2 regions of the Peteryoungia glycinendophytica genome follow, and region 1 is predicted to be linked to the other one. Evidence: riboswitches for the same ligand, from Rfam matches in the RefSeq annotation. Region 1 holds a riboswitch; the other holds the start of a gene.

Region 1 (14,871 bases):
TGCCCGGTGTCACCATCCACCAGAGCTGATCGAGCCCCAGTCGCCGTAAGGCAATGTCGGCCACGAGCAAGTGACCCTGATGCGGCGGATTGAACGAACCGCCGAAGAGGCCAACGATCATTCCTCGCTCGACATGCGGCATGACCCTGTAGCGATGGGTTATGGCCGCTCCCTCCACGTCAGGGACGGACCTGGCCGGTACCGCGTACGCGGTACTTGAAGGAGGTGAGCTGCTCGACGCCGACTGGACCGCGTGCATGCATTTTACCGGTGGCGATTCCGATCTCGGCCCCCATGCCAAACTCGCCCCCATCCGCAAACTGGGTCGATGCATTGTGCAAGAGGATGGCAGAATCGATCTCGTTGAAGAAACGTTCGACAACTGCCGGGTCCTCGGCAATCACTGCTTCGGTATGGTTGGACGAATAGCGGGCTATATGATCAATGGCGCCGCCGATCCCGTCAACAACGGCGACTGTTATGATTGCGTCGAGATATTCGGTTCGCCAGTCGTCTTCGATTGCCGGTTTCAGGCCGGGCACGATCCTGAGCACAGTGGCGGATGCGCGGACTTCACATCCTGCATCGATCAGCGCCTCGATCAGCGGCTGCAGATGCGTGCCGATGGCCGCGCTGTCCACGAGCAGGGTTTCAGCCGAACCGCAGATACCGGTGCGGCGCATCTTCGCGTTGACCACGATCTTTCTCGCCATGTCCAGATCGGCCGAGCCATCGACATAGACGTGGCAGATCCCTTCGAGATGCGCAAAGACCGGAACGCGGGCTTCCTGCTGGACGCGGGCCACGAGGCTTTTTCCGCCGCGCGGTACGATGACGTCGATCGAGCCTTGCAAGCCGGACAGAAGGGCGCCGACTGCCGCACGGTCGGTGGTGGGCACGAGCTGGATGGCATCGGCAGGCAAGCCTGCAGCTTCCAGTCCCTTGACTAGGCAGGCGTGAATGGCACGCGAGGAATTGGCCGAATCGGAGCCGCCACGCAGGACAACCGCGTTGCCCGCCTTCAGGCACAAGGCACCGGCGTCGGCGGTCACATTGGGGCGGCTTTCGTAGATCACGCCGATGACGCCGAGCGGTGTGCGGACGCGCTCGATGTGCAGTCCGTTCGGACGATCCCATTCCGCGATTATGGTCCCCACGGGATCCGGTAGAGCCGCAATCTCGCGCATCGACTGGGCAATCGCGGCGATGCGCTCGGGGTTCAGTGTCAGCCGATCGACGAAGGACGCGGCAAGACCGGTTTCGGAAGCATTCTTCAAATCGATGGCGTTGCCGGCGAGGATCTCCTGCTCTGCGCTAAGAAGCGCATCTGCCATGGCAAGCAGGGCCTTGTTCTTCGCTTCGGTCGACGCCGTTGCGAGCGGGCGGGCAGCGGCGCGGGCACGGCGACCGATGTCCAGCATCAGGCCTTCGACGGAATTCTGGTTCGACACTGTATCAAGCATGGGCGGCATCCTTACGATCGGCAACAGCAGGTTCCCGCTGGCCGAGTTCAGTCATGACGAGGTCGTCACGGTGGATCATGGCGGCTCGCCCGGCATAGCCGAGGATCTTCTCGATCTCGTTGGACTTGCGGCCGCAGATACGCCTGGCTTCCTCGGCATCATAGCCCACCAGACCGCGGGCAATTTCACGACCTTCCGCCCCAATGATGGAAACCGTGTCGCCGCGGTGGAAGTTGCCCGAGACAGCCCGCACTCCAGCGGGCAACAGGCTCTTGCCGGATTTCAGAGCGCCTTCTGCGCCTGCATCTACATTAATCACGCCGGCGGGTTGCAGTTGGCCTGCGATCCAGGTCTTGCGCGCGGTGACAGGGGAGCGTGAGGCCGCAAACCAGGAATGGCGTGCGCCGTTCTCGATTGCGGCAAGCGGATTAAGGGGCTTGCCCGAAGCGATGATCATGGCGCAGCCGGCACTGGTGGCGATCTTGCCTGCATCGATCTTGGTGCGCATGCCGCCGCGCGACAGTTCCGAGGCGGCCCCGCCTGCCATGGCTTCAATCTCCGGCGTAATCTCCTCGATGGTGTCGAGGAAGCGGGCTTGGGGATCGAGGTGCGGGGGGGCGGTATAGAGGCCGTCAATGTCCGACAGCAGTACGAGCAAATCAGCGCCGGCCATCGTTGCTACACGTGCCGCCAGCCGATCATTGTCGCCGTAGCGGATTTCAGTCGTGGCGACAGTGTCGTTTTCGTTAATGATCGGAATGGCACCGATCTTCAGCAATTGCTGGAGGGTCGCACGCGCGTTCAGATAGCGGCGACGCTCTTCTGTGTCGCCCAAGGTCAGCAGGATCTGACCGGCGACGATCTGGTGGCGCGAAAGGCTTTCCGCCCAGTGGCGGGCGAGCGCGATCTGGCCGACGGCCGCGCAGGCCTGGCTTTCCTCAAGTTTCAACGCGCCTGACGGCATGGAGAGCACAGAGCGTCCCAGTGCGATTGCACCCGAGGAGACGACCAGCACGTCGGTGCCGCGTGACTTCAACGCGGCGATATCATCGCAGATGGCATCGAGCCAAGTCTTGCGAATGCCGCTTGCCCGATCCACGAGCAAGGCCGAGCCGATCTTGATGACGACACGTTTGACGCGGGACAGAGAACGGATCCGGGTAGACATCAGTCGTTGCCTTCTCCGTCGAGATCGTCTTCAAGATTGCCCTCAATGTCGCGATTCTTGCGATTCTTTTCACGCTTGGTCGGCAGGGGCGCATTGCCCTGGGCCGCGACAATGACGTCGCGCAAGGCGCGTAATGCATCCGTCATGCCTTTGCCGGTAATGGCGGAGAGCAGCAGCGGTGGCTGACCGCAAGCTTTCTTCAGCTCCGCCGCCTTCTTTTTCAGCTCTTCCTCGTCGAGCACGTCGATCTGTGAGAGCGCGACGATTTCGGGTTTGTCGTCCAGCCCGCCGCCATAGGCGTCGAGTTCATGACGGACCGTCTTGTAAGCCAGGCCGACCTTTTCTTCCTGGGCGGAGACGAGATGCAGCAGCACGCGCGTGCGCTCGACATGGCCGAGGAAGCGGTCGCCGATGCCGACCCCTTCATGCGCCCCTTCGATCAGGCCCGGAATATCGGCCAGAATGAATTCGCGTTCGTCGACGGTGGCAACACCGAGATTGGGATGCAGCGTGGTAAAAGGATAGTTGGCGATCTTTGGTCGAGCGCGCGTGACCGCAGCGAGGAAAGTGGACTTCCCAGCATTGGGCAGGCCGACCAGCCCCGCATCGGCGATCAGCTTCAGTCTCAGCCAGATGGTTTTTTCTTCGCCTTCCAGCCCAGGATTGGCCCAGTTTGGAGCCTGGTTGGTCGCGGTCTTGAAATGGGCATTGCCGAAGCCGCCATTGCCGCCTTTGGCGATGCGGAAGCGCTGCCCCTCGACAGTCAGGTCAACGATCAGCGTTTCCGAGTCTTCTTCGAAGATCTGCGTGCCGACGGGAACCTTCAGCGTCACATCCTCGCCATTGGCGCCGGTGCGGTTTCGGCCCATGCCGTGCGTGCCGGTCTTTGCCTTGAAGTGCTGCTGAAAGCGGAAGTCGATCAGGGTGTTCAAGCCGTTGACGGCTTCCACCCAGACATCGCCACCACGACCGCCGTCGCCGCCATCAGGTCCGCCGAACTCGATGAACTTTTCGCGCCGAAACGAGACAGCGCCGGCGCCGCCGTCGCCCGAGCGAATATATACCTTGGCCTCGTCGAGAAATTTCATCTTGCTGCCGTCAAATCTTGTGTCACGTTCTGCGGATGGATTGGGGCCATCGATATAGCCCGTTGAAGCAGAGGTCAAAGAGTATCGTGAAGTTCGTCAGCTACAACATCCAGTACGGGATCGGCCAGGACGGGCGTTTTGACCCCGAGCGTATTGCTTCCAGCATCCGGGGCGCTGATGTCATCGCCCTGCAGGAGGTGACGTGCGGCTACGAGCGGAATGGTTATGCCGATTTGGTGGAGACGTTCTCCGCGCTGTTTCCCGACTTTTTTTGCCGTTTCGGCCCTGCCTGCGACGTGCTGGTCGATCATGAGATGATCGGGGGGCGTTTGCGGGAGCGGCGCTTCCAGTTCGGCAACATGGTGCTGTCGCGCTTCCCGATCCGGGCCAGCCGAAACCTGCTGTTGCCGCGCGCCCGAACCTATGGAAAGCTGAACCTGCAGCGCAGCGCTCTGGAGACCGTGATTGAGGCGCCCGGTGGCGCGCTTCGCGTTTACAGCGTTCATCTCGACCACGTCTCTCCCGACGAGCGCATCGCCCAGATCGCCTTTCTCAAGGCGCGGGCCTGCAGTTTCCTTGAGGAAGGCGGTGCGTTGACGGGCGCCAGCGAGTTTGCGGTGGTCGATCCTCCCTCGCCTGCCGACTTCCTGATCATGGGTGACTTCAACATGGAACCGGAAAGACCGGAATATATCGCCATGACCGGCCATGCTGACGCCTATTACGGCCGCGCGCCGCGCGCCGGCTTTCCGACTGATGCGCAGGCGCATCTGAACAGCCGGGCCGATAACAGCTATAGCTGGGTGAGCGAAGATGGGTTGCGGCGTATGCATCTCGATTACTGTTTCGTGAGCGGCGGTCTGGCGCATCGCCTGAAAACGGCCTGGGTGGATACGAAGGCGAACGGGTCCGATCATCTGCCGGTGTGGACCGAACTCGCATGGTGAGCCGGGGCGGATGCCCCAGGCTCCACAATCGTCGGCTCATAGATGTCTAGCTGCGAAATCCGCCTGGTTCAGCCGCATGTCGACCAGAGTCACCATGCCGTTTCGACCGCGAGAATAGACATCGGTCACGCCGATGATCCGGCACCCGCGTCTTTCCAGAAGGCGCAGCGAGGCGGTATTATCGGTAAACGCGCCAACGGCGACCTCCGCTGCGGGTAAGCGGCGGAAGAAGCGATTAAGCGCCGCGTCCACGGCTTCGCTCATCAGACCCCTGCCCCAGTAGAAGCGGTTGAGCCAATAGCCGAGATGCCACAGACCATGGCGCAGTTCGATCGACACCACACCGACATGAACCTCATCAAGGGTGATGGCGAAAGACCAGTCAGGCTTCAGGCCTGATGTCACCATGTTCAGCCAGTCCAGCCCGTCCTGCCGGTCATAAGGGACCGGAACACGGGTCAACATGCGGGCCACGGCGAAATCCCCAAGCGATGTGGCGATCGCCTCCGCGTCGTCCAGCCGATGCGGCCGCAGCACGAGACGCTCGGTCTCGATGACCGGGCAAGGACCGGGTCCGACCGCAGAAGCGACCGTCCGGCGTTCTGCAACAAGCGCGCTCATCGCATCTCCCCCCAGCTCTTCAGCGACAGCCAGGTTTTGCGGTCGAGCCGGTACCATTCGACCGGTACCGTGCCGCCCATGGCGAGGTTGCCGACCATGCCGGAGCCCTGGAACTGGAAGCCGCACTTCTGGATGACCCGGCGCGAGGGGATGTTGGTGACCCTGCAACGCGCATCAATGCGCGTGATCCATTCGCGGGTGCGGAAGGCCATGTCGATCAGCGCGTGGGCTGCTTCCGTTGCATAACCCCTGTTCCAATAGGGTTCGCCCAGCCAATAGCCCATTTCGAGGATATCATCGTTTTCCGGATGCGGCTCAAGCGCGCAGCAACCGAGAAACTCGCCGTTGTCTGCTTTGGTGATGGCATAGACGCACTTGCCAATCTCGCCGATATTCGTGCGTCGCACGAAGTCCGCTGCGTCTTTTGCCGTGTAGGGGTGCGGCATGCGGGCCACCATGGTGGCGATCGCGGCGTTGTTGGCGAGATGGGCAAGGGCGTCAATGTCCTCGATGTGCGGTGCGCGCAGGACCAGTCGTTGCGACAACAAAACGGGGCAATCGCTCCGTGACCGATCGGGCCTTTGCCGATCGTCGGGCGACCGTGATTGGTCGTCCCTCAACAATAAACTCTGCATGGTTCAGTCTCCTTGGTTGGAAAAAAGGAAAAGGGGAGATGGCGCCCCATCTCCCCTTTCTTCAGACTGAACCTTTGCGCATTCAGCCGGGTCGATGAGACGCCGGCTGTTTTAGAGCGCTACCGGCTTATTCCGCTGCTTCGGCTTTCGGCATGACAGACACGTACACTTTGCCATTGGCCTTGGTACGGTAAGCAACATTGCCGGCGACGAGTGCAAAAACGGTATGGTCCTTGCCCATGCCAACATTGGCGTCGGGATGCCACTGCGTGCCGCGCTGACGAACGATGATGTTGCCCGGAATGACGGCTTCGCCGCCGAACTTCTTCACGCCGAGGCGCTTTGAATTGGAATCGCGACCGTTGCGCGAGGAACCGCCAGCTTTTTTGTGTGCCATTGGAGTTCTCCTTTAAACCTTGTTCTGAAACCCTGGCCGATCAGGCCGCGACGATGTCGGTGATGCGCACCACGGTGTGGTGCTGGCGGTGACCGCGCGTACGCTTAGAGTTCTGGCGACGACGCTTCTTGAAGGCGATGACCTTCTTGCCGCGATTGTGCTCGACGACTTCGGCCTTGACGGAGGCGCCGGCAACGAAGGGCGCGCCGATCTTGGCATCTTCGCCTTCGCCGACGATGAGAACTTCGGTGAATTCGATGGTTGCACCAGCTTCGGCTTCCAACTTTTCGATGGTCAGCACGTCGTTGGCGTTGACGCGGTACTGTTTACCGCCGGTCTTGATGACTGCGAACATTTTTTATCCTTTCATGTTCGTTCCGGCTCTCCTCTTGGAAGGGGCCGTCTTTTTGCCAGTCGGAGGAGCAGAGACTTTCTCTGCCGGTTCATTCCCGCGAGAGCGAGGCTTTCAAGAGGTATCGCTACACCTTTTAAGTCGAGGGTCGCATACGTGAGGGACCTAGAGCTGTCAAGATAAAAGCTGGAAAAACCGTCGCATTCACTCTTGCATGGGGTTTCAGTTGCCGCTATGAGACAGCCCGCGCCATGAAGCGCCGACCAGTGTGACCGGAGAGGTGGCTGAGTGGTCGAAAGCACCGCACTCGAAATGCGGCATACTCGCAAGGGTATCGTGGGTTCGAATCCCACCCTCTCCGCCATTGTGAACCTTTGTCCATACCGAAGACATAGGTAACATCGTGTACCTAAGACATGGGTAACATCCTTGCCGAAGGAGTTGTCGATGGTTTGCAAAGTCCTCTGTTCCAGGTCGATATATCCCAGATCATAGTGCATGAAGCTGACGAGAAAATGCCGTCATCGACTCTTGGATGCCGACCTTCTGGCCTGCCATGACGACTGAGATGTTGATCTTCTTGCGATGCATGCAGATGCGACCGCAGGAGGTGACTGTGACATCTGTGTCGTGGAACGGATTATCAACCTGCCGTGATCGCTTTCGAGTGCCGCGACCGTCGCGAACGGCATCTGTCCGGTCCCGCGGTTCAGCAAAAAAGACTTTCAATAATGCTCGATCATCGGATCGAGGGAACAACCGCTCCATTCTTGGCACCACGGACATCCAGATGGTTCTTGCTATACCGCCGTAGAGAGGCGTAGCGTGTCTCGATCGAAGCGGACCATTCCGACTGCTGCGTCGGTGGAAATGATACCGAATCCATCCGCACTCAGTCCCGTGATGGCTGCGAACTCCAGAACAGGGAAAGTCATCATGGCCAAAGGTCAGCAGCGGTCGAACCGCGAAGTGAGAAAGCCTAAGAAAGACAAGGAGAAGCCGTCTGCGGCCCCTGTGTCGAGCTTCAACACGCAGATGAAGAATGCGGAGTCCTCGACTCCCAAGAAGCGCTGACACCGAAAGGCGGGAGACCCTTGCCTTCAGACGGGCTTGGTATTCCAAAAGGGTACTCGGTCTCCCATCCCAACCGCACCGGACACTCGAGCGCTCAAAATCCTCCGGGTGGTCGTAAAGTGGGGGGCTGACCGCTGCTTGCTCCTTGAGACAGTTCTGCTCACAGCACTTTCAAACCGCTTTCCCTTTGCCCCTGACATGCGCTATGGGCAGGCCCATGACTCCTTCGTCCTTCACCATTCTTCTAGGTGGTCATCTGACCGTGACGGATCGCCTCAAGGCTCTGACCCAAGGCAGTCGTGCGATTGCCGCGGATAGTGGCATGCGGCATGCTTTAGCGCTCGGGGTCGTTCCCGAACTCTGGGCAGGCGACTTCGACAGCAGCGACGCAAGCCTTGTTGCGCAGTGGCCGCAAGTCGAGCGTCGCACCTATCCTGCCGCCAAGGCTGCGACCGACGGCGAGATTGCCGTCGCCGAGGCGATTGCCCGGGGTGCAACGCGGTTGATTTTTGCAGGTGCGCTCGGCGGTGAGCGCTCGGACCATGCCTTGCAGCACTACCTGAATGCGCTTGGCCTTGTCGAAGATGGGTTCGAGGTGGTGCTGACCTCCGGCGACGAAGAGGCCTATCCTTTTGCAGACGAGAGCCAGCTCGAGCTGGAATTGCCGAAGGGGGCGTTGTTCTCGGTTCTGGGTTTTACCGCGCTTGAAGGTCTGACGATCCGCAACGCGCGCTATCCGCTCACCGATTTTTCGCTGGCCTTCGGATCGTCGCGCACCATTTCCAATGTCGCCGAAGGTCCCATTTCGGTCTCGCTCACCCGTGGCCGTGCCGTCCTTCTGGCACGCCCTTACGATTTTTCCGGAGCCTGAAGCCTTGGCGCCTCCCATTCTGAAACTCGACGATATCTACCTATCCTTCGGCGGTACCCCGCTCCTCAACGGTGCCGGGCTGCAGGTTGAACCAGGCGACCGGATTTGCCTGGTCGGGCGCAACGGTTCGGGCAAGTCTACGTTGATGAAGATTGCCGCCGGTCTGGTGGAGGCACAGTCGGGGGAGGTTTTCCGTCACCCGGCCTCCACCATCCGTTATCTCGAGCAGGCACCTGATTTTGCCGGTTACGGCACCGTTCAAGCCTATGCCGAGGCAGGGCTTGGGCCGGGTGATGATCCGTACCGCGTGACCTATCTGCTGGAGCATCTGGGTCTGACCGGTCAGGAAGATCCGACGCGGCTTTCGGGTGGTGAAGCGCGGCGCGCAGCGCTTGCGCGCGTGCTGGCGCCCGAGCCTGACATTCTGATGCTTGATGAGCCGACGAACCATCTCGATCTGCCGACGATCGAGTGGCTCGAAGGCGAATTGCAGAAGACGCGAAGCGCGCTCGTCCTGATCTCGCACGACCGCCGCTTCCTAGAGAAGATCTCGACCGCCACGGTCTGGCTGGACCGCGGGCTGTCGCGCAGGCTTGCCCGTGGCTTTTCCTATTTCGAGGAATGGCGCGACAAGGTGCTGGAAGAGGAAGAAATCGAGCAGCACAAGCTCGGCCGCCAGATTGAGCGCGAGGAGCACTGGTTACGCTACGGCGTCACTGCGCGGCGCAAGCGCAATATGCGGCGACTGGGCAATCTCCAGGCGCTGCGTGCGGACTATCGGGGCCACAAGGGGCCGCAGGGCACAATCCAGGCTGCCGTCAGCGAAGGTCGCGAAAGCGGAAAGCTGGTCGTCGAGGCAGACAAGATCACGAAAACCTATGGTGACAGGACCATCGTCGCGCCCTTCTCCATCCGCGTGCATCGCGGCGACTGCATCGGTCTGATTGGCCCGAACGGTGCCGGCAAGACGACGCTTCTGAAGATGCTAACCGGCCAGTTGCGGCCGGACGGTGGGGTGATCAAGCTCGGGACGAACTTGGAAATCGCGGTTCTCGACCAGAAGCGCGAAGACCTCAATCCGGACGATACGCTGGCCCATTACCTGACCGACGGCCGTGGTGAGAATCTGCTCGTCAACGGCGAGCAGAAGCATGTCACCGGCTACATGAAAGACTTCCTTTTCCAGCCGGAACAGGCTCGCACGCCGATCCGTAATCTATCCGGCGGTGAGCGGGCCCGGTTGATGCTGGCGCGGATCATGGCAAAGCCATCGAACCTGCTGATCCTCGACGAGCCGACCAACGACCTTGACATCGAGACGTTGGATCTTTTGCAAGAAATTGTCGCGGGTTATGCAGGTACGGTCATTCTCGTCAGCCATGACCGTGATTTCCTCGACCGCACTGTGACCTCGACCATTGCGCCCGCCAATCCGGATGCCCCCGATGGCCGTTGGATCGAATATGCCGGTGGCTATTCGGACATGCTGGCCCAGCGCAAGGGCGTCGAGGACGAACGCAAGCGCGCCGAAAAAGCCGAAAAGGCTAAGGCGCAGGACATGTCTGGCGCAAAGACCACCGAAGCTGTCTCCAAGAGCAAGGGTAAACTGTCGTTCAAGCAGAAATTTGCTCTCGAAAATTTGCCGAAGGACATGGAAAAGGCGGAGAAAGAGATTGCCGCGCGCGAAGCCAAGATGGCGGATCCCAATCTCTTCTCGAAGGACCCGGCGACCTTCGCCCGGCTCGCTGCCGAAATGGAGAAGCTTCGCGCCGACATTACCCGCTGGGAAGAGGAATGGCTGGAGCTCGAGATGCTGCGCGAGGAACTCGAGGGGTAGAAGACCGCTTCACCTCGGGGGATCCATCATCCGCTCGAGATGCACCAACCTTGCTCCCGTTGCCTTGGCAAAGGCGGCGGAACGACCAATGTAGAGCAGGGAGGCGTCGGGCATTTCGCCGAGCAAAGCTGCCAAACGGATTTCGGTGTCCGGCTCCAACCCCTCCAGCACATCGAATAGCACGACCCAGCGCGGTTTGCGCAGAAGCATATTGGCAAAGGCCAGCGCCATCTGCTCATCCTTGTCGAGGAGCCTTTCCCAGCGGGCACGCTCGTAAAGACGGCCGCCAAGATTTCCAAGCCCCACCTTCTCCAGGGCAAGCTTCATGTCGGAATCGGTGAAGTTCGCGGAAGCCAAGGGGTAAGCGAGCAGACTGCGCAGGCTTCCCTCCGGCAGGTAGCCGATCTGTGGTATGAAGAGGATGTCCGTCGCTGCGGGGAGAAAGATCTTGCCCTTGCCGAACGGCCACAGGCCAGCAAGCGCATTGAAGAACAGCTTGCGATTCACGCCCTGGTCGCCGTTGACCATGACATGCTGGCCGGGAGCGATCTCGACGTCTCTTTCGACGAGGCGGAACGCGCCGCCATTGTTCTCGCCCTGCAAGCGGGAGCCGATCTCGAGCCCTCTCAGACGCAGTGCGCCATCCTCTGACGGTAAGATTTCGATCCTGCCTGGCATCTGCTCCGCATTGTCCATCGCATCGAGAGCAGCGCGGAAGACCGTGACGCGGAGGAGTGCTGCGCGCCAGTCGGCAATCTGCCCAAAATTGTCGACATACCAGCGCAGAGCCGAATAGACTTGGGTAAAGGCCGCGGCCGCCATCATCAGGCCACCGAAGGTGATGGTCCCGGAAAAATAGGCTGGCGAGGCGATCAGGATCGGGACGATGATTGCCAGCCAGCCGAAGCCTGCGGTCACCCAGGTGAGATTGGTGAGCGCGAGGGCGAGGTTGCGGATCGAGCCCAAAACGCCGTCCAGCGTTTCATGGATATGTCGCTTTTCGGCGTCTTCTCCGCGCGCCACGGCGATGGCGTCCAGGTTCTCGTTGGCGCGCATGAGGGAGAAACGTAAGTCGGCCTCGCGGGCATAACGCTCAGCATTCAGGTTCGACAGCCGATGTCCGACGAGGCGGCTCAAAAGCGAGGCGGCAAGGGCATAGAGAATGGCACCCCACACCATGTAACCGGGGATCTGAAAGCTCCAGTCTCCCAGCTTGAAGACGAGGTCGCTCGATAGGCCCCAGAGGACCCCGATGAAGCTCACCAGAAGAATGGTCGCATTGAAAAGACCGATCGACAGTGACGTTGTCATCTCTGCGAGCTTGCGCGCATCTTCGTGCAGGCGCTGGTCCGGGTTTACGCCGAGCGGGCTCGCCATGGAGAGGCGAAAGGCGCGACGTCCCGCAAGCCACTGGTCGATGACGTCGCGCGTCAGACCCTCCCGCATGTGCAAAGCCGTCATCTGGTTCAACCAGGCCTGGATCACGTTGAGCACGAGAAGCACACCGGCGATAACAGCGAAGTTGCGAAGTTCCTGCAGAAATGCCGGCAGGTTTCGCTGCTCCAGCGAATTGTAGAACGGCGCGTTCCAGTGGTTCAGCATCACGGTGCCATAGGCGGTTGCCAGGATGACAGCGACCAATGCGAAGGCGAAGACGAGGATGCGATTGCGAATTGCAGAGTGCCAGAAGCTATCCAAGGCGATGGCTATCTGGCGGCGAAAGCTCCCTTCGACGGCGGCAACAATCTGATCGACTGAGATCGGCCCTCCGCTCGTTTCACTCGTCATGCCATCAAGCCTCGAAAACGTTCAACTACAGTCTGTTGACTGCATAGCATGGCGAGATTGCGTTTGGCTTACCGTAGCACCAAGAGGTCTGCCATCTTGCGCTCCCCAACCTGCCGCGCTATTTCCATGACTGCTCTAACGGGGTGCCTTCTGATCCGCCGTGATCGGAATGCTGAGAGGCGTCAGCCAACCCGCGGAACCTGATCCGGTTAACACCGGCGGAGGGATTAGACGCGTCGATTGTAAACGCCCTATCCCGATATCATTGATCTTTTGGAGGAGGGCGTCATGCCGTCACATCTCGCTAAATTTGTTCGCGTCGGCCTTGCCGCAGCCTTGTTGCCAACCGGTCTATCCGCGTCGGCGCAGGCAGCTGACAAGGTTCTGACTGTCTATACCTATGAAAGCTTCATCTCCGAATGGGGACCGGGGCCGAAGGTGAAGGAAGCCTTTGAAAAGACCTGCGATTGCAGCGTCAATTTTGTCGGTGTTGCCGATGGAGTGGCCCTTCTGACCCGTCTCAAGCTTGAAGGTCAAAGCTCCAAGGCCGATGTCGTGCTGGGGCTGGACACCAATCTGGTGGAGGAAGCCAAGCAGACAGGATTGTTCGATAAGGCTGTGATCGACACGTCGACAGTGAAGGTTCCTGGGGGCTTCAGCGATGATGTGTTCGTGCCTTACGACTACGGTCATTTCGCAGTGATCTACGACACCCAGGCGATCCAGACGCCGCCGAAGAGCCTCAAGGAATTGGTCGAGGGTGACCCGAACCAGAAGATCGTCATTCAGGATCCCCGCACTTCGACGCCAGGCCTCGGACTCTTGCTTTGGGTCAAGTCCGTCTATGGCGAGAAGGCGCCCGAGGCCTGGGCCAAGCTGAAGAACCGTGTTCTCACGGTGACCCCCGGTTGGTCGGAAGCTTATGGTCTGTTTACAAAGGGGGAGGCGCCGATGGTATTGTCTTACACAACATCGCCGGCCTACCACATGGTCGCAGAAAATACCGAGCGCTATCAGGCAGCGGATTTTTCAGAAGGTCATTACATTCAGATCGAAGTTGCCGGCATTTTGAAGAACGCGCCGGATAAGGATCTTGCGCGGCAGTTCCTCGCCTTCATTCTTGAGCCCGGTTTCCAAGATACTATTCCGACGAACAACTGGATGATGCCGGCTGCTGATACGTCCGAGCCGCTGCCGGATGCCTTCGGCAAGCTCGTTCAGCCGAAGACGACCTTCCTGATGAGCCCGGCCGAAGTGGCGGCCAATCGTCAGGCCTGGATCGACGAGTGGCTGAAGGCGATGACGCTCAACTGACCCGCTGATGCTGCGCCCGCTGCACCAGTCGTGGCGTGTAAGACTGCCTGCTCTCGCGGGCGGTCTTTTTGTCTTGATGGTGATCTCTGGCTTCGTCGGGGTGGCGCTCGTGATGCTTCTGTCGGGGCCTGTCGCCGGTTTGGAGGTTTTCGCTGATCCGGTCGTGCGCTCCGTGCTCGGCTTTACCCTGTGGCAGGCTCTGCTTTCCACTTTGCTTTCCGTCGGTCTCGCCCTGCCGTTCGCCAGTGCTCTGGCGCGGCAGCCAAGCTTCCCGGGCCGGCCGTGGCTGATCCGGCTGATGGCGGTGCCGATGGGTCTGCCTGTGCTGATAGGCGCGCTCGGCCTTATCGGGGTATTTGGCCGCAACGGTCTGGTCAATCAGCTTCTCTCGTGGCTCGGGGTTTCGCAGCCCGTATCGATCTATGGCCTGTCTGGCATTCTCATCGCGCATGTCTTCTTCAACCTGCCCCTCGCGGCCCGCCTGATGCTGTCTGCGCTGGAACGCGTACCGGCGGAGTATTGGCGTTCCGCTGCCAGCCTCGGCTTTTCGCCGTTATCCACGTTCCGGTTCATCGAATGGCCAGTGCTTGCGCGGGTGATCCCAGGCGCTGCGGGGCTGATCTTCATGCTGTGTGTTACCAGCTTCACGCTGGTCCTCGTCTTCGGGGGTGGGCCGGCTGCGACCACGATCGAGGTGGCAATCTATCAGGCGCTGCGCTTCGATTTCGATCCTGTGCGGGCGGTCTCGCTCGCATGTGTTCAGATCACCGTGACCGGCTGCGTCCTCGCGGTCCTCAGCCTATTGCCCGTAGCCGGGGATTCGGGGACGACCAGCGGTCGCGGCTATGTGCGCTTCGATGGTCATCGTCCCCTTGTTCGGTTGGTGGATGGGTTAATGCTGGTGTCCGGCGGCCTCTTCCTTGTTCTGCCGCTCGGACAGGTGGTTGTATCCGGACTGCGGGCCGATCTCGTCCGGCTTGTCGAGCAAGAGGCCTTCCAACAGGCGGCGCTGACCAGCCTCATGGTCTCGCTGGGAGCAGGCCTCGCTGCCACGCTCGGAGCCTATCTGATTATTGCTGCACGAAGCCAGCTGTCGGGACACACTTCGCTCACCTGGACGGCACGTCTCTTCTCAATCGGTCTTGCGGGTGCCTCCTCGCTGGTGCTCCTGCTCCCGACGAGCATCCTCGCGACTGGCTGGTTCCTGGCCCTCAGACCGCACGGTGATATCGCGGATTTTGCGCCCCTCGTCGTGGTCGGTATCAACGCCCTCATGGCTCTTCCGTTTGCTGTGCGAGTTCTCGGGCCCGCCTTTT
Region 2 (14,871 bases), on a different contig from region 1:
TTGCCTTCGGCATTCGCAATGTGCCGCATATCGATGTGGCGCTGTCGGAAGCTTTTCGTGTGCTGAAGCGTGGCGGGCGTCTTCTGGTGCTGGAATTCTCCGAGGTCGAAATGCCGCTTCTCGACAAGGTCTATGACGCCTGGTCGTTCAATGCGATCCCGCGTTTCGGCAAGATGATCACCGGCGACGCCGAACCCTACCAGTATCTGGTGGAATCGATCCGCAAATTCCCGAACCAGGCGGACTTCGCCCGGATGATCGAGCGCGCCGGCTTCTCCAGCGTGCGCTTCACCAATTACACCGGCGGCATCGCGGCGCTCCATTCCGGCTGGAAGATCTGACCGGCATGAGCACGATCGGTGCATATTTCCGCCTCGCGCGGGTCGGCTGGGTGCTCGTGCGGGAAGGCGTCGTTGCGGCGCTTCCGTCTGAAGGCTTGCCGCCACTCGTCGGCTTCGCGAAAGCGGCCGTTGCTCCGCTTGCCCGCAGCCGGGCAAAATCCGTCGACCGCGCCGATCGCCTCGCCAACGCGGTGGCACGGCTCGGACCGTCCTATGTGAAAATCGGCCAGTTCCTGGCCACCAGACCGGACGTCGTGGGTGCGGAATTTGCAGAAGATCTGTCTGGCCTCCAGGACCGGATGGCGTTTTTCCCGACCGAGGCATCCCGGACGACGATCCGTGAGTCGCTCGGCCGGACGATCGAGGATCTCTATGCGCGCTTCGAGGAGCCGATTGCGGCCGCCTCGATCGCGCAGGTGCATCCGGCCGAAGTCGAGACACCCGAAGGGCGCCGCAAGGTTGCCGTGAAGGTCATCAGGCCCGGCGTGCGCAAGCGTTTCGCCGCCGATCTCGAAGCCATGTATCTGGTCTCCCGTCTGCAGGAGCGCTTCATCCCGAATTCGCGGCGTCTGCGCCCCGTGGAGGTCACGAAGACGCTGGAGCAGACCACCAAGGTGGAGATGGATCTGCGGCTCGAGGCGGCAGCACTGTCCGAGATTGCCGAGAACACCCAGGACGATCCGGGGTTCCGCGTGCCGCGGGTCGACTGGGAGCGCACCGGGCGTGACGTCGTTACCATGGAATGGATCGACGGCATCAAGATGTCGGATGTCGAAGGCCTGAAGGCCGCCGGCCACGATCTGAACACCCTTGCGGACACGCTCATACAGTCCTTCCTGCGCCACACGCTGCGCGACGGCTTCTTCCATGCCGACATGCATCCGGGCAATCTGTTCGTCGATGCCTCCGGCACGATCGTGGCCGTCGACATGGGCATTGCCGGGCGGCTGGGCAAGAAGGAACGGCGCTTCCTGGCCGAGATTCTCTACGGCTTCATCACCCGAGACTATCTGCGCGTGGCCGAGGTGCATTTCGAGGCGGGCTACGTTCCCTCCCATCACAATGTGTCGAGCTTTGCCCAGGCCATTCGGGCGATCGGCGAACCGATCCATGGCCAGCCAGCCGAGACGATTTCGATGGGCAAGCTTTTGACGCTGTTGTTCGAGGTCACCGAGATCTTCGACATGGAAACGCGCCCCGAACTGGTGATGCTGCAGAAGACCATGGTCGTCGTCGAGGGCGTCTCGCGTATTCTCAATCCGCGCTTCAACATGTGGAAAGCCGCCGAACCCGTCGTGTCCGGCTGGATCCGCGATAATCTGGGACCAAAGCGGATCGTCACCGACCTCAAGGACGGTGCCAAGGCGGCGATGCGACTGGCGGAAGCTCTTCCGGAGATCGCAACCAAGACGGAAAAGCTGCATGGTGAAATCATGCGGATGAGCGAGGAAGGACTGCGCTTCGATCCGGAAACGGCCGAGCGGATCGGGAGGGCCGAGGCCCGGCATACGCGGTCCGGTCGGGTGGCGCTCTGGGTTATCGCGGTTTCACTCGCGGCTATCGCCCTGCACGTCATCTGACGTATCGTCCCCGAGCGATAATTATTCGCTCACCGGGTGGAACAATTGGGCGATGCTCGCGTTAGAACATCATAACGCGTTATTTGTTCCGTCTGGAAGTCAATGTCTGCCACACAAACCGGTCTTGTCCGATCCACCCTGCTCTTCCTTCTGATCGGCACCGGGATCCTTGTCATCATCATCGTGGCCACCTTCGGACTGGTCGAGCGCACCCGCACGACCTTCGGCGACATCCTTGTCGAGCGCGACATCCGGCGCATGTCTGCCGACCTCATGCAAAAGCTGACGGACGCTGAAACCGGCCAGCGCGGATTTCTCATCACCGGCGACGAGATTTTCCTCCAGCCTTACGAAGACGCCATCGGCGAGATCCGGACCGCCTTCGACAAGCTGGCAGCGTCAGTCGACGGTCAGACGACAAAGGAACGAGATACGCGGGAACTGAGGGAGTTGGTGAATACCAAGCTCACCGAACTGGCGCGGACCGTGGATCTGGTCCGCCAAGGCGAGCAGAATCAGGCGATCGCCATGGTTGAGACGAATGTCGGCCGCGAGACCATGGACCGCATCAGAGCCATCCTGGACGATTTCAAGCAGAAGTCGGACGCCGCCATCGACGGTGGCGCCAACCAGCAGATCGACGCGACCCAACAGCTGCAATGGATCACCATCGCCGGCGGGGTGGCGATCATCATCATCATCGGCGCAGCGCTCTTCGTCGTTGCCCAGCATATTCGGGCTCTGGCAACATCCCAGCAGGAGGTTCGGCGACTGAACGAGGGCTTGGAAGCCCGCGTGGCCGAACGGACCGAAGACCTGATGCAGGCGAACCAGGAAATCCAGCGCTTCGCCTATATCGTCACGCATGATCTGCGGGCGCCGCTCGTGAATATCATGGGATTCACGGCAGAGCTCGACACCTCGCTGAAGGCCCTGCAAACCTATGTTCTGAACGACGGTAAGCCGCTTTCGGAGGATGACATCCAGACCGCCCGACTGGCGGCCGCCGAAGACCTGCCGGAAGCGATAGGCTTTATTCGCTCCTCCACCCGCAAGATGGACGGGCTGATCAACGCGATCCTGAAGATCTCGCGCGACGGCCGCCGCCAGCTGAAGCCGGAAGAGATCGAACTCAAGCCGCTGGTCGAGACGATCACGGCCAGTGTTTATCACCAGATCAGCGAAAGCGACGGCACCTTCGATCTCGACATCCGCGCCGACCGTCTGATCACCGACCGGCTTTCCGTCGAGCAGATCCTTGGCAACCTCGTCGACAACGCGATCAAGTACAAGAAGCCGGACGTGCCACTGACGCTATCGATCCGCTCCATGTTCGAAGGCCGGCACATGGTTCGCATTGAGGTGCAGGATAATGGCCGCGGCATTGCCGAACAGGATCACGAGCGCGTCTTTGAGCTCTTTCGCCGCTCCGGACAACAGGATAAAGCGGGCGAAGGCATCGGGCTGGCCCATGTTCGTTCCCTGGCACGGAACCTGGGCGGGGAGATCAGCGTTACCTCTCGTTTAGGAGAGGGATCAACCTTCGTGCTCAGGCTGCCATACGATCTATCACGCTTGGTACGGAGTTGATTATGAAAGCGGTGGGAAAAGAAGTTACGATCATCATGATCGAGGATGACGAGGGCCATGCTCGTCTTATCGAAAAGAACGTCCGGCGTGCCGGCGTCAACAACGATATCATCCCGTTTACGAACGGGACAGAGGCACTCGACTATGTCCTGGGCCAGGACCGGAGCGGAAAGGTGTCTGAAGACCGCTATCTTCTGATCCTGCTCGATCTCAACCTGCCCGACATGTCCGGCACGGATATTCTCGACCAGATCAAATCCAATCCGCATACGCGGCGCATGCCTGTGGTCATCCTGACGACGACGGATGACGAGCGCGAAATCCAGCGGTGCTACGACCTCGGGGCCAATGTCTATATCACCAAGCCTGTCGATTACGACAATTTCGCCAATGCCATCAGGCAGCTCGGTCTCTTCTTTTCTGTCATGCAAATCCCATGAGCTCGGACCCGCTCCGATGAGTTTCCGCGTCCTCTATATCGACGACGACGCGGCCATCGCGCGCCTCGTGCAAAAACATATGGGGCGCCTCGGCCATGACGTGGCTCATGCGGAAACGGCTCACGATGCACTCGAACTGCTGAAGAGCGGGGAATTCGACGCGATCGTGCTCGATCACTACCTGCGCAATACGACGGGCCACGAGGTCCTGGCGCTGATGCGGGAGACGCGGGTCGACCTGCCGGTCGTTTACGTGACCGGCTCGAACGAGGCGCAGATCGCCATCGAGGCGATCAAGGCCGGGGCCGCCGACTACGTCATCAAGACGGTCAGCGAGGACTTTCTGTCGCTGCTGACGAGCGCCATCGAGCAGTCGATCGCGAATGCACAGCTGCGCGCCGCCAAGGAGCGGGCGGACGAGGAAATCCGCCTGGCAAAGGAGCGGGCGGAGGCGCTGCTCGCGGAGGTCAATCATCGCGTCGCCAATTCGCTTGCCCTCGTCGCCAGCCTGCTCCGGCTGCAGATTTCCAGCGCGCGCAGCGAAGAGGTCAAAGCGGAGCTTGCCGAGACGCAGGCTCGCATCACAGCGATCGCCGGCATGCACCGCAGCCTTTACACGTCGGACGATGTCAGCCGCGTCGAACTCGACCGCTATCTGGGTCGCCTGACGGCGGAGCTATCGAATTCGCTGAGCAGCGCGGAAAAGCCGATGCGGCTGATGCTGGATGCCGACCATATCTCCATGAGTGCCGACAAGGCGGTCTCGGTGGGCATGATCGTCACCGAACTCGTCACCAATGCCTATAAATATGCCTATGCCTCTGGCGAAAACGGTGACATCCGCGTCCATCTCAAGCGGCTCTCCGAAGAGGAGGCCATGCTGCGGGTCGAGGACGACGGGATCGGCATGAATCCCGATGACGCACCGAAGGGCACCGGGCTCGGTAGCCGGATCGTCAAGTCGATGGCGTCTACGCTGGGCGATGGGCTGCGTTATCTGGAGGGGCAGGCGGGCACTGTGGCCGAGGTGCCGCTGAAGCTCGACGTGACCTCCTGATCCGGTTCGACTATTTACCAGGAACATGGGACGCCGTTTGCCTCTGAGCCGATTTGCGCTAGGCTCGCACCGAAAAAAGGGGCCCTACTTTCATGACCTTGGCCGGTAAACGCATCGTTCTGATTATCGCTGGCGGTATCGCCGCCTATAAAAGCCTGGACCTGATCCGCAGGCTGCGCGAGCGTGGCGCAAAGGTGACCCCGATCATGACGCGGGCGGCGCAGGAATTCGTCACCCCGCTTGCCGTTGGCGCGCTTTCGGCGAGCCATGTCTATCTTGATCTGTTTTGCCGCGAGGACGAGCAGGATGTCGGCCATATCCGGCTGGCGCGGGACTGCGATCTGGTCTTGGTAGCGCCTGCGACGGCCGACCTGATGGCGAAGATAGCGCACGGACTTGCGGATGATCTCCCTTCTGCCGTGCTGCTCGCAAGCGATCGCCCAATCCTGATTGCGCCGGCGATGAACCCGAAGATGTGGGACAATGCCGCAACCCGGCGCAATGTCGCGACGCTGAAGGGGGACGGGATCACGATGATCGGCCCGATGGCGGGCGAGATGGCCGAGAGCGGCGAGCGCGGGGTTGGCCGGATGGCGGAGCCGCTGGAGATCGTCGCTGCGGTGGAAGACTTGCTATCCGGGCCGAAGCCGCTTGCCGGCCTGAAGGCAGTGGTGACATCAGGCCCAACGCACGAACCCATCGATCCGGTGCGCTACATCGCCAACCGTTCGTCGGGTAAGCAGGGGCATGCGATCGCCGCAGCACTCGCCCGGCTGGGCGCGGAGGTGACACTGGTATCCGGGCCGGTGACCATCGCCGACCCGGCCGGTGTGCAGGTTCTGCATGTGGAGCGGGCAGAGGAGATGCGCGACGCGGTCATTGCCAATCTGCCGGCGGATATCGCCGTGATGGTTGCGGCCGTTGCCGACTGGCGCGTGGCCTCAGGTTCCGACCAGAAAATCAAGAAGCAGCCGGGCGAAGCACCGCCGCCATTGATGCTTACCGAGAATCCCGACATCCTGAAGACCGTGGGCCATCACGCGAAACGGCCGCGCCTCGTGGTGGGCTTTGCGGCGGAAACGCAGAACGTGGAAGAGAACGGACGGGCGAAGCTCGAACGCAAGGGGGCGGACCTGATCGTAGCCAACGACGTTTCACCACAGACCGGCGTCATGGGCGGAGACCGTAACCGCGTGCAACTGATCACGCGCGACGGCGTGGAAGCGTGGCCGGACCTGTCGAAGGAGGACGTCGCCGAGCGACTGGCGCTGTGGATCGCCATGCAGATGGCGGGTGCCCCGGCATGAGCCTCTTCACCCGCGAAGGATTTACCGCTTTTGTCGAGAGCCTTCCGGCCACCAGTCAGGTCGACCAGTGGGATAGCCGGGTCGGCAAAGTCGGGGACAAGGTTTTCGGCCTTCTGTCCGATAACGACCGGCACCTGGCCTTCAAAGTCAGCGAGGAAAGCTTCGAGATCCTGACCGCCTTGCAGGGCGTCTCGCAGGCGCCCTATTTTGCCAAGCGGAAATGGGTGAGCGTCGCCCCGGATACCGAGCTTCAAGAGGCCGAGCTTACGGAATATCTGCAGCGATCCTACCGAGCTGTCGCCGGCAGTCTGACACGCAAGCTCAGGCGGGAACTGGGGATCGACGACTGAGGCCTAAGATCAACCGGCAAGCGCGACCGACCGGATCTGTGGCATGTCGATCCGTGCGGATACCGGCTTGAACTCCGCTGCCTCCAGGCCCTTGGCGCTCAAGATGACGGCACTCGAGGGCGGAATTTCCACCCAGGTGTCGGCTTCGTCGTTAAGCGGTTCGGACACCAGGCAGTAGCTGCCCTTCGGCCCCATGGGCGCGGCGTAGAGCGTCGGGGCGAACTCATCGGTCGAGTAGCGGACGGCATAAAGCGTCTCGCCGTCCGAGAAGGCGGCGGTCATGCGGACGCGGGCTGCGCCGGTCAAATGCAGGCTGATCTGCTCGACGAAGCCGACCGCCTCGCTCATGGCCGTCAGCGGGCGCTCCCTCAGGCCAAACTGCAGGGCAAGCAGGAAAAGCAGTTCGCTGTCCGTTGTGCCGACGCGGGCATTGAAATGGGCGTCATCGAGCATGGCTTCCATGGGTCGGCGGATGCGATCGAAATGGTCGATCTGGCCATTGTGCATGAAGGACCAGGTGTCGTGCACGAAGGGATGGCAGTTGTCGCGGCGGGTCGAGCCGTGGGTGGCGGCGCGAACATGGGCGAGGAAAAGCGGCGAGCGGATCTGGCGCGCGAGACTTTTCAGGTTGCAGTCGGACCAGGCCGGCAGGACGTCACGGAAACGGCCGGGCTCCGGCCGGTCGCCATACCAGGCGATGCCGAAACCATCGGCATTGGTGGCCGTCTTGGCGCGGGTCGCGCAATGGGACTGTTCGATGAGCGAGTGGGCAGGCGAGGTGACGAGTTCCTCGAGGAAGATCGCTTCTCCGCGATAGGCTGCCCAACGACACATGCGTTTCACAACTCCGGAAGGCGCCGACACGAAGGCTGCCCGACGCCAGTGTTCGCCTGATAAACTAACGATTCGCAAACATCTCCACTTTCATGACAGAAATTTGTCGGCGGCAGCAATTGTTTTTTGCAGTGCAGCACGGGCAAATGTGAACACTGCGTTCCGTCCGGTCCTGCTGCGCCCACCAGGAAGAGCGGCTATATTGCGCCTCAATCACCGCATTTCGGCCCGAGGAGCCAGTCCCGATGTCCATTCGTCCCGTCAAGCATGAGAGCCGCGCCACTCCGACCATGGAAGGCGCCGGCGTGAAGCTGCACCGCGTGTTCGGGTTCGGCGATCCCTCGATGACCGATCCCTTCCTGATGATGGACGATTTTCGCAACGACGATCCGGGCGATTATATCCGCGGCTTCCCCTGGCATCCGCATCGCGGCATCGAGACGATCACCTATGTGTTGGCGGGTACCGTCGAACACGGCGACAGCCTGGGCAACCAGGGCATGCTGGGTGCCGGCGACCTGCAATGGATGACGGCCGGCAGCGGCATCATGCATCAGGAAATGCCGAAGGGCGATTTTGCCGGCCGCATGCACGGCTTCCAGCTCTGGGCCAACCTGCCCTCGTCGCTGAAGATGACGAAGCCGCGCTACCAAGACATCAAGTCGGCCGACATTCCTGTCGTCGTGGATGACGACGGTACGTCGGCGCGGGTCATCTGTGGTGACTTCTGGGGCAAGAGCGGCCCTGTCGACGGCATTGCCGCAGAGCCTGTCTATCTCGACATCTCGGTGCCACCCGGCAAGCGCAAGACGTTTCCGGTCGACACCTATCGCTCCGCCTTTGCCTATATCTTCGCCGGCTCCGGCTCGTTCCGCGATGCGTCAAAACCCTTCGGCGTCAAGGTCGAGAAGGAATATATGGGCGAGGAGCTCAACATCCGTGACCTCTCCGGCAATCGCACGCTCGTCGTTTTCGACACCGGCGACGAAATCACCGTGCAGGCCGGCGAAAAGGGCATTCGCTTCCTTCTCGTCACCGGCAAGCCGATCAAGGAGCCGGTCGCCTGGCATGGCCCGATCGTCATGAACAGCCGCGAAGAACTGATGCAGGCGATGAAAGAGCTGCAGAACGGAACTTTCATCAAGGCCGATCATTAACCTCCCGCAGTCAAGTTCATCTCGCCCGGCGTCCTCCAGCGCCGGGCTTTTCTTTTCAGGGGGATGCGATGCGGGTGACGGGATCATGCCAATGCGGCGAAGTTCGCTACGAAGCGGAGATCGATCCGGAGCGGATCGGGATCTGTCACTGCACCGACTGCCAACGCCTGACCGGGTCTGCCTATCGCGTGACGGCGGCGGCCATCACTGGCAGCCTTCGCCTCGTCTCCGGAGAGCCACGGCGCTACCGCAAGTTCGGTGACAGCGGAAAGCCGAGCGACCAGTTCTTCTGCGGCGACTGCGGCTCGCCGCTCTGGCGCGAAAGCGCCGATGGAGAGATCGGCATCCGGCTCGGCACCATAGACCAGCGACGAGAACTCAAGCCTCGCCACCAGACATGGCTCGGCTCCGCCCTGCCCTTCGTCTTCGATATCCGCGACCTTGAGTGCCACGCCGACAGCTGAAAATTTTCAGTTCCTCTGATCGGCTGACCACAGAGCATGGAAATGATGCACCGGGCCGTGGCCCGATCCGACAGACAAACTGCCCGAGGTGCGGACAGCCTCTTCCAACCATGCCTTCGCCACGCTGACCGCCTCCTGCGGTTCGAGCCCTTTGGCGACTTCCGCCGCGAGCGCGCTCGACAGCGAACAACCGGTGCCATGGGTATTGCGCGTGGCAATGCGGGACGCCTCAAACCAGGTCACCTGCCCCTCCGTCACCAGAACATCCGGGCTCTCGCCACCGGCGAGATGTCCGCCCTTGACCAGCACGCCCTTCGCCCCGAGCGCCGTCAGCCGCACGGCCTGGGATTCCATGATGCGCCGGTCGGAGGCTTCCGGATCGCCCAGCAGGGCTGCAGCCTCGGGCAGATTGGGAGTCACAAGCGTTGCGAGCGGCAGCAGACTTTCTTTGAGGACGTCAACGGCCGCGGGATCGAGCAGTGCCGCGCCGCCCTTGGCGATCATCACGGGGTCGAGCACGACCGGAATTCCGCGATGGGGTTTCAGCGCTTCGGCCACCGCGGCGGCGATGCCGGCATTGGCGATCATGCCGATCTTCACCGCATCCACCCTGACATCGGCAAAGACCATGCGGATCTGCTCCTGGACGAAGTCCGGATCGAGCGGGCGAACAGCCGAGACGCCTTGCGTGTTCTGGGCGGTGAGCGCGGTGATCACGGCCATCCCGTAACAGCCCCGGGCGGCAAAGGTTTTTAGATCGGCCTGGATGCCGGCACCACCGGAGGGATCGGAGCCGGCGATGGACAGGACGTTGCGGATCGGATTGGTCATCGGCGCGCTCCCTTCGACGGTGGAGCGGCGGCGGACTCGGGCAGCCAACTGCCGGATAGACCGAACGACTCCCTCCGCCAGCATGATCTGGGTCAGGTTCAAAGGGTGCTTCTCAGCCCGGCTTTCGCAGGACGCCCCTGTCTGCTTCCTGTCTATCCCAGAGCGTTCCGCCTGTCACGAGCGGACCTTGTCTTTGATCAATTCATTTGCCGCTTGCCGCCAAATTGGCTACCTGCCTCTCGTTCCCCCAGCATCAGGTGCACGCTCTTGACCCTTTCCCCCTCGCCTCTCCCCACCCGCTCCTACCACGGCTTCCTCTTCGACATGGACGGAACGCTGCTCAACTCGATCGCCGCCGCCGAGCGGGTCTGGGGCCGCTGGGCGGCGAAAATGGGGCTCGATGTCGAGGCTTTCCTGCCGACCATGCATGGCAAGCGCGGCATCGACACGATCCGGGGGCTGAACCTTCCGGGCGTGGATGTGGTCGCCGAAGCGCTGGAAATCGAGCGCGGCGAAATCGAGGATGTCGAAGGGATCGTGCCGATCCCCGGCGCGATCGACTTCCTGAACGCGCTTCCGGCCGAGCGCTGGGCGATCGTCACCTCGGCGCCCTCGGCGCTTGCCCGCGCCCGCATCGCGGCCGCCGGCCTGCCACAACCGCTCAAGATCGTTACGGCGGAAGACGTCAAAATCGGCAAGCCGGATCCCGCCGGCTACAGGCTGGGCGCAGAGCGACTGGGCGTCGATCCGACCCATTGCCTAGTGTTCGAGGATGTGATGGCGGGCGTGCTGGCCGGAGAAGGCGCCGGCGCGGATGTCATGGTGATCACGGCCACCCATACGCATCCGCTGGAAACACGCCATCCGAGCCTGCACGGCTATGAGGGCGTGACGGTGGATGTCGATGGTGAAGGGCTGATCCGGCTGCGTCGCCGCTGAGGCCACTGCGAGGCTGGCTTAGATGACGGCAGAGCGGCATGCGCCCTATGGAGCGCATGCCGGGTGCGTGAGCCGATCACGCCGCCTTGGCAACGTGATATTCCTTGATGGCGACCATCTTGATCGCCGGATAGCGCTCGGCTTCGTAACGCAGCGAGAACTGGTCCTGCGCCATGAAGACGGGATCGCCATCGAGATCGCGGCAGATATCGCCGCGGCGCTGGGTCATGAACTTTTCGAGATCATCCTTGTTGTCGGCCGAGATCCAGCGGCAGACGGAGAAGCGCGACATTTCGAAGGAGACCGGCAGGGTGTATTCTGCCGACAGGCGTTCCTTCAACACGTCGAGCTGCAGCGCGCCGACGACACCGACGATGGCCGGTGAACCGTCTTCCGGCGAAAAGAGCTGCACGACGCCCTCTTCGGCCATCTGCTGCAGAGCTTCCTTGAGCTTCTTCGCCTTCATCGCATCTTCCAGCCGCACGCGGCGCAGGATTTCCGGCGAGAAGTTCGGCACGCCCTGGAAGACGAGATTCTCGCCTTCGGTCAACGTATCGCCGATGCGGAGTGTGCCGTGGTTGGGGATACCCACCACGTCGCCGGCGAAGGCGGTGTCGGCCAGCTGGCGCTGCGAGGCGAAGAAGAATTGCGGTGCCGTGAGCCCCATCAGCTTGCCGGTGCGGGCGAGCTTCGCCTTCATGCCGCGTTCCAGCTTGCCGGAGCAGATGCGGGCAAAGGCGATGCGGTCGCGGTGGTTCGGGTCCATGTTGGCCTGGATCTTGAAGACGAAGGCCGTCATCTTTTCTTCCGAGGCATGCACCGTTCTGACATCAGCCACCTGGTCGCGCGGCGGGGGCGCATAGGCGCCGAGCGCATTGATCAGATCGCGCACGCCGAAATTCCGCAGCGCCGAGCCGAAGAAGACGGGTGTCATGTGGCCTTCCAGGAAGGCCTTCTGGTCGAAGGGACGGCAGGCCTCGACCGCCAGTTCCAGCTCGTCGACGAAAGCCGCGCGTTCGTTTTCCGGCAGGTGATCGGCGACGCTCTGCGGACCGTTGACCTTGCTCGGCTCGGCCTGGGTGTCACTGCCGCGGAAGGTGCTGTTGGCCAGATTGTAGGAGCCGCAGAAGCTCTTCGAGCGGCCGACCGGCCAGGTGATCGGGGCGGTATCCAGCGCGAGCTTCTCTTCGACCTCGTCGAGGATCTCGAAGATGTCCCGGCTTTCGCGGTCCATCTTGTTGACGAAGGTGATGATCGGGATGTCGCGCATGCGGCAGACTTCGAAGAGCTTCAGCGTGCGCGGCTCGATACCCTTGGCGGCGTCGATGACCATGACGGCGGCATCAACGGCGGTCAGTGTGCGATAGGTGTCGTCGGCGAAGTCTTCGTGGCCGGGCGTGTCGAGAATGTTGAAGACATTGCCTTCGTATTCGAAGGTCATGACCGAGGTGACGACCGAAATGCCGCGCTCGCGCTCGATCTTCATCCAGTCCGACCGGGTCTGGATGCGGTCCTTCTTGGCCTTCACTTCGCCGGCGAGCTGGATGGCGCCGCCGAACAGCAAGAGCTTTTCAGTGAGCGTCGTCTTGCCGGCGTCCGGGTGGGCGATAATAGCAAAGGTGCGGCGGCGGGAGACCGCCTCTGCGAGCGTTTCAGCCATGTCTCAGGAATTCCTTTTGGTCGGCGGTTATCTAGCGTTTCGACGGCCAATATGCAATTGAGCGCGCAAACAAAGGAATCCCGCCCATGTCCGCCATTCGCTCCGATGTCCTTGGTCCCATGCTCAATCTGAAGCGTCTCTCCCATGGCGAGGGGATCGATCTGCCCACTTACGAAACGCGAGGTGCTGCGGGCATGGATCTGAGAGCTGCCGTTGCCGAGGATGCGCCGATGACTTTGGCGCCGGGAAAGCGAGCCTTGGTCCCGACCGGCTTCATCTTCGAGATCCCCGAAGGCTTCGAGGCGCAGATCCGGCCACGCTCCGGCCTTGCCCTCAAGAACGGGATCACTTGCCTAAACACGCCCGGCACGATCGACAGCGACTATCGCGGAGAGGTGAAGGTGCTGTTGATCAATCTCGGCGACGGGGATTTCGTGATCGAGCGCGGCATGCGGATCGCCCAGATGGTGATTGCGCCGGTGACGCAAGCGCGGGTGGCCGAGGTGACCGAGACATCCGACACGGCGCGGGGTCCCGGCGGGTTCGGGTCGACGGGTGTATGAGGGCCCATCTCAGCGCTGCGCTTCCATCGCCATGCGGACCGCCAGCCCGGCGAGCACGGTGCCCATCAGCCAGCGCTGAACCACCATCCAGACCGGCCGTCCGGCGAGAAAGAGGGCGATGGTGCCGGCAGACAGAGCGATGAGGCCATTGCCGGTGACGGCTATCGCGATCTGCGTAAAGCCCAAGATCAGCGACTGGGTGAAGACGCTGCCGAGCGTGGGGTCTACGAACTGCGGCAGGAGCGACATATAGAGGATGGCGACCTTCGGATTGAGCAGGCTGGTGACAAAGCCCATGACGAAGAGTTTTCGCGGGCTATCGATCGGCAGGTCACGCACCTGGAAGGGCGAACGACCGCCGGGGCGGAGCGCTTGCCAGGCGAGCCAGCCGAGATACAGTGCGCCGCAGAACTTCAGGATCTCATAGGCCAAGGGGACGGCGAGCAAAAGCACGGTGATGCCGCAAGCGGTCAAGAGCATGTAGACAACGAAGCCAAGCGCCACCCCGCCCAGCGAGACAAGCCCCGCCATGGGCCCCTGGCAGATCGAGCGCGACACGAGATAAATCATGTTCGGCCCCGGTGTCAGCACCATCCCGAGACAGATGAGTGCAAAGGCGACGAAGGCTGCGAAGCTTGGCATGCGGAAGTCTCCGGACTATGGCCGGGCCACTTAAGAGCGGAGGCTTTCACGCTGCAAGGCCGATCGTGTCACCGTTGCAAGTCGGCTCGGGCGAACTTATGCAGAGAGTGCGGAGGAGGACACCACCATGACACTGGCCACGATCATCGCCTATTGCGGCGCCCTGTTCATTGCAGCGGCCATTCCCGGGCCCGGTATGACGGCCATCGTCGCGCGGGCGCTCGGGTCCGGATTTCGGCCGACGCTGTTCATGGGCTTCGGGCTAATCCTTGGCGATATTGTTTACCTCACCGCCGTGATCCTCGGGCTGGCACTCGTGGCCAAGACCTTCACCACGGTGTTCCTCGTGATCAAGTTTGTCGGGGCGGCCTATCTCGTTTATATCGCCTACAAGCTTTGGACATCGGGTCTGCTGGCGCAGTCCGTGGCGGCAGAAACCGAGAACCGGGCCTGGCGCTCTTTCCTCTCGGGCCTCTTGGTCACGCTCGGCAACCCGAAAACGATGCTGTTTTATATCGCGCTGGTGCCGAGCCTTTTGCCGCTCAGCGCCATCGGCTTCCTTGACTATCTTCTGTTGATCGGGCTGACATTTGCCGTGCTGATGGCGGTGCTCATTCCCTATATCCTGCTCGCGGCGCAGGCGCGGCACCTGATGAAACGCCCATCGGCCCTGAAGCTCCTCAATCGCGGCGCGGCGAGCATCCTTGCCGGTACCGCCGCCTATATCGCGACAAGACCCGTTTAGGCACATGGCGGGCGCCCGTCCGAGCCGCGAGCAGCTTGCGGATTTCCCCGCCTTGGCAGAGGAATATTTCCCTTTTCCGACAGGCTGCAGACAAAGGGTTCTGGCAGTCGCGAGACAATCCGCCTATCTTGTTGCCAACGAATAATGGTGCAGGGAGACGAAACATGACGGATGCCAAGAAGCCCGGACGCGGTCGCGTCTATGGATCGATCACTGAGACGATCGGTGACACACCGATCGTGCGGCTGGACAAGCTGGCCAAGGAAAAGGGCGTCAAGGCGCATCTGCTCGCCAAGCTCGAATTCTTCAATCCGATTGCCTCGGTCAAGGATCGTATCGGGGTGGCAATGATCGAGAGTCTGGAAGCCCAG

The links. Region 1 has a riboswitch for thiamine pyrophosphate ahead of thiB (thiamine ABC transporter substrate binding subunit). Riboswitches for the same ligand answer to the same signal wherever they lie in the genome.
Region 2: another riboswitch for thiamine pyrophosphate. It lies ahead of thiD (bifunctional hydroxymethylpyrimidine kinase/phosphomethylpyrimidine kinase); the one in region 1 lies ahead of thiB (thiamine ABC transporter substrate binding subunit).

Annotation. Positions count from the first base shown of each region.
Region 1 covers NZ_VFYP01000002.1:422,249-437,119, reverse strand. The annotation lists gene FJQ55_RS16690 (nicotinate-nucleotide adenylyltransferase) at 1-142, opposite strand, end outside; gene FJQ55_RS16685 (glutamate-5-semialdehyde dehydrogenase) at 180-1,463, opposite strand; gene proB (glutamate 5-kinase) at 1,456-2,631, opposite strand; gene obgE (GTPase ObgE) at 2,631-3,719, opposite strand; gene FJQ55_RS16670 (endonuclease/exonuclease/phosphatase family protein) at 3,806-4,666, shown strand; gene FJQ55_RS16665 (GNAT family N-acetyltransferase) at 4,703-5,287, opposite strand; gene FJQ55_RS16660 (GNAT family N-acetyltransferase) at 5,284-5,922, opposite strand; gene rpmA (50S ribosomal protein L27) at 6,050-6,319, opposite strand; gene rplU (50S ribosomal protein L21) at 6,360-6,674, opposite strand; tRNA gene FJQ55_RS16645 (tRNA-Ser) at 6,946-7,035, shown strand; partial or broken gene FJQ55_RS24010 (hypothetical protein) at 7,081-7,322, opposite strand; gene FJQ55_RS23440 (hypothetical protein) at 7,608-7,745, shown strand; gene FJQ55_RS16635 (thiamine diphosphokinase) at 7,963-8,616, shown strand; gene FJQ55_RS16630 (ABC-F family ATP-binding cassette domain-containing protein) at 8,621-10,453, shown strand; gene FJQ55_RS16625 (ABC transporter ATP-binding protein/permease) at 10,463-12,241, opposite strand; TPP riboswitch at 12,371-12,485, shown strand; gene thiB (thiamine ABC transporter substrate binding subunit) at 12,530-13,555, shown strand; gene thiP (thiamine/thiamine pyrophosphate ABC transporter permease) at 13,563-14,871, shown strand, end outside.
Region 2 covers NZ_VFYP01000001.1:310,656-325,526, reverse strand. The annotation lists gene ubiE (bifunctional demethylmenaquinone methyltransferase/2-methoxy-6-polyprenyl-1,4-benzoquinol methylase UbiE) at 1-341, shown strand, start outside; gene ubiB (2-polyprenylphenol 6-hydroxylase) at 347-1,921, shown strand; gene FJQ55_RS01615 (sensor histidine kinase) at 2,024-3,511, shown strand; gene FJQ55_RS01610 (response regulator) at 3,514-3,951, shown strand; gene FJQ55_RS01605 (sensor histidine kinase) at 3,968-5,008, shown strand; gene coaBC (bifunctional phosphopantothenoylcysteine decarboxylase/phosphopantothenate--cysteine ligase CoaBC) at 5,101-6,315, shown strand; gene FJQ55_RS01595 (MmcQ/YjbR family DNA-binding protein) at 6,312-6,665, shown strand; gene FJQ55_RS01590 (class II glutamine amidotransferase) at 6,675-7,499, opposite strand; gene FJQ55_RS01585 (pirin family protein) at 7,745-8,656, shown strand; gene FJQ55_RS01580 (GFA family protein) at 8,725-9,120, shown strand; gene thiD (bifunctional hydroxymethylpyrimidine kinase/phosphomethylpyrimidine kinase) at 9,127-9,951, opposite strand; TPP riboswitch at 10,004-10,100, opposite strand; gene FJQ55_RS01570 (HAD-IA family hydrolase) at 10,219-10,890, shown strand; gene FJQ55_RS01565 (peptide chain release factor 3) at 10,967-12,550, opposite strand; gene dut (dUTP diphosphatase) at 12,637-13,113, shown strand; gene FJQ55_RS01555 (LysE family translocator) at 13,123-13,755, opposite strand; gene FJQ55_RS01550 (LysE family translocator) at 13,883-14,500, shown strand; gene cysK (cysteine synthase A) at 14,665-14,871, shown strand, end outside.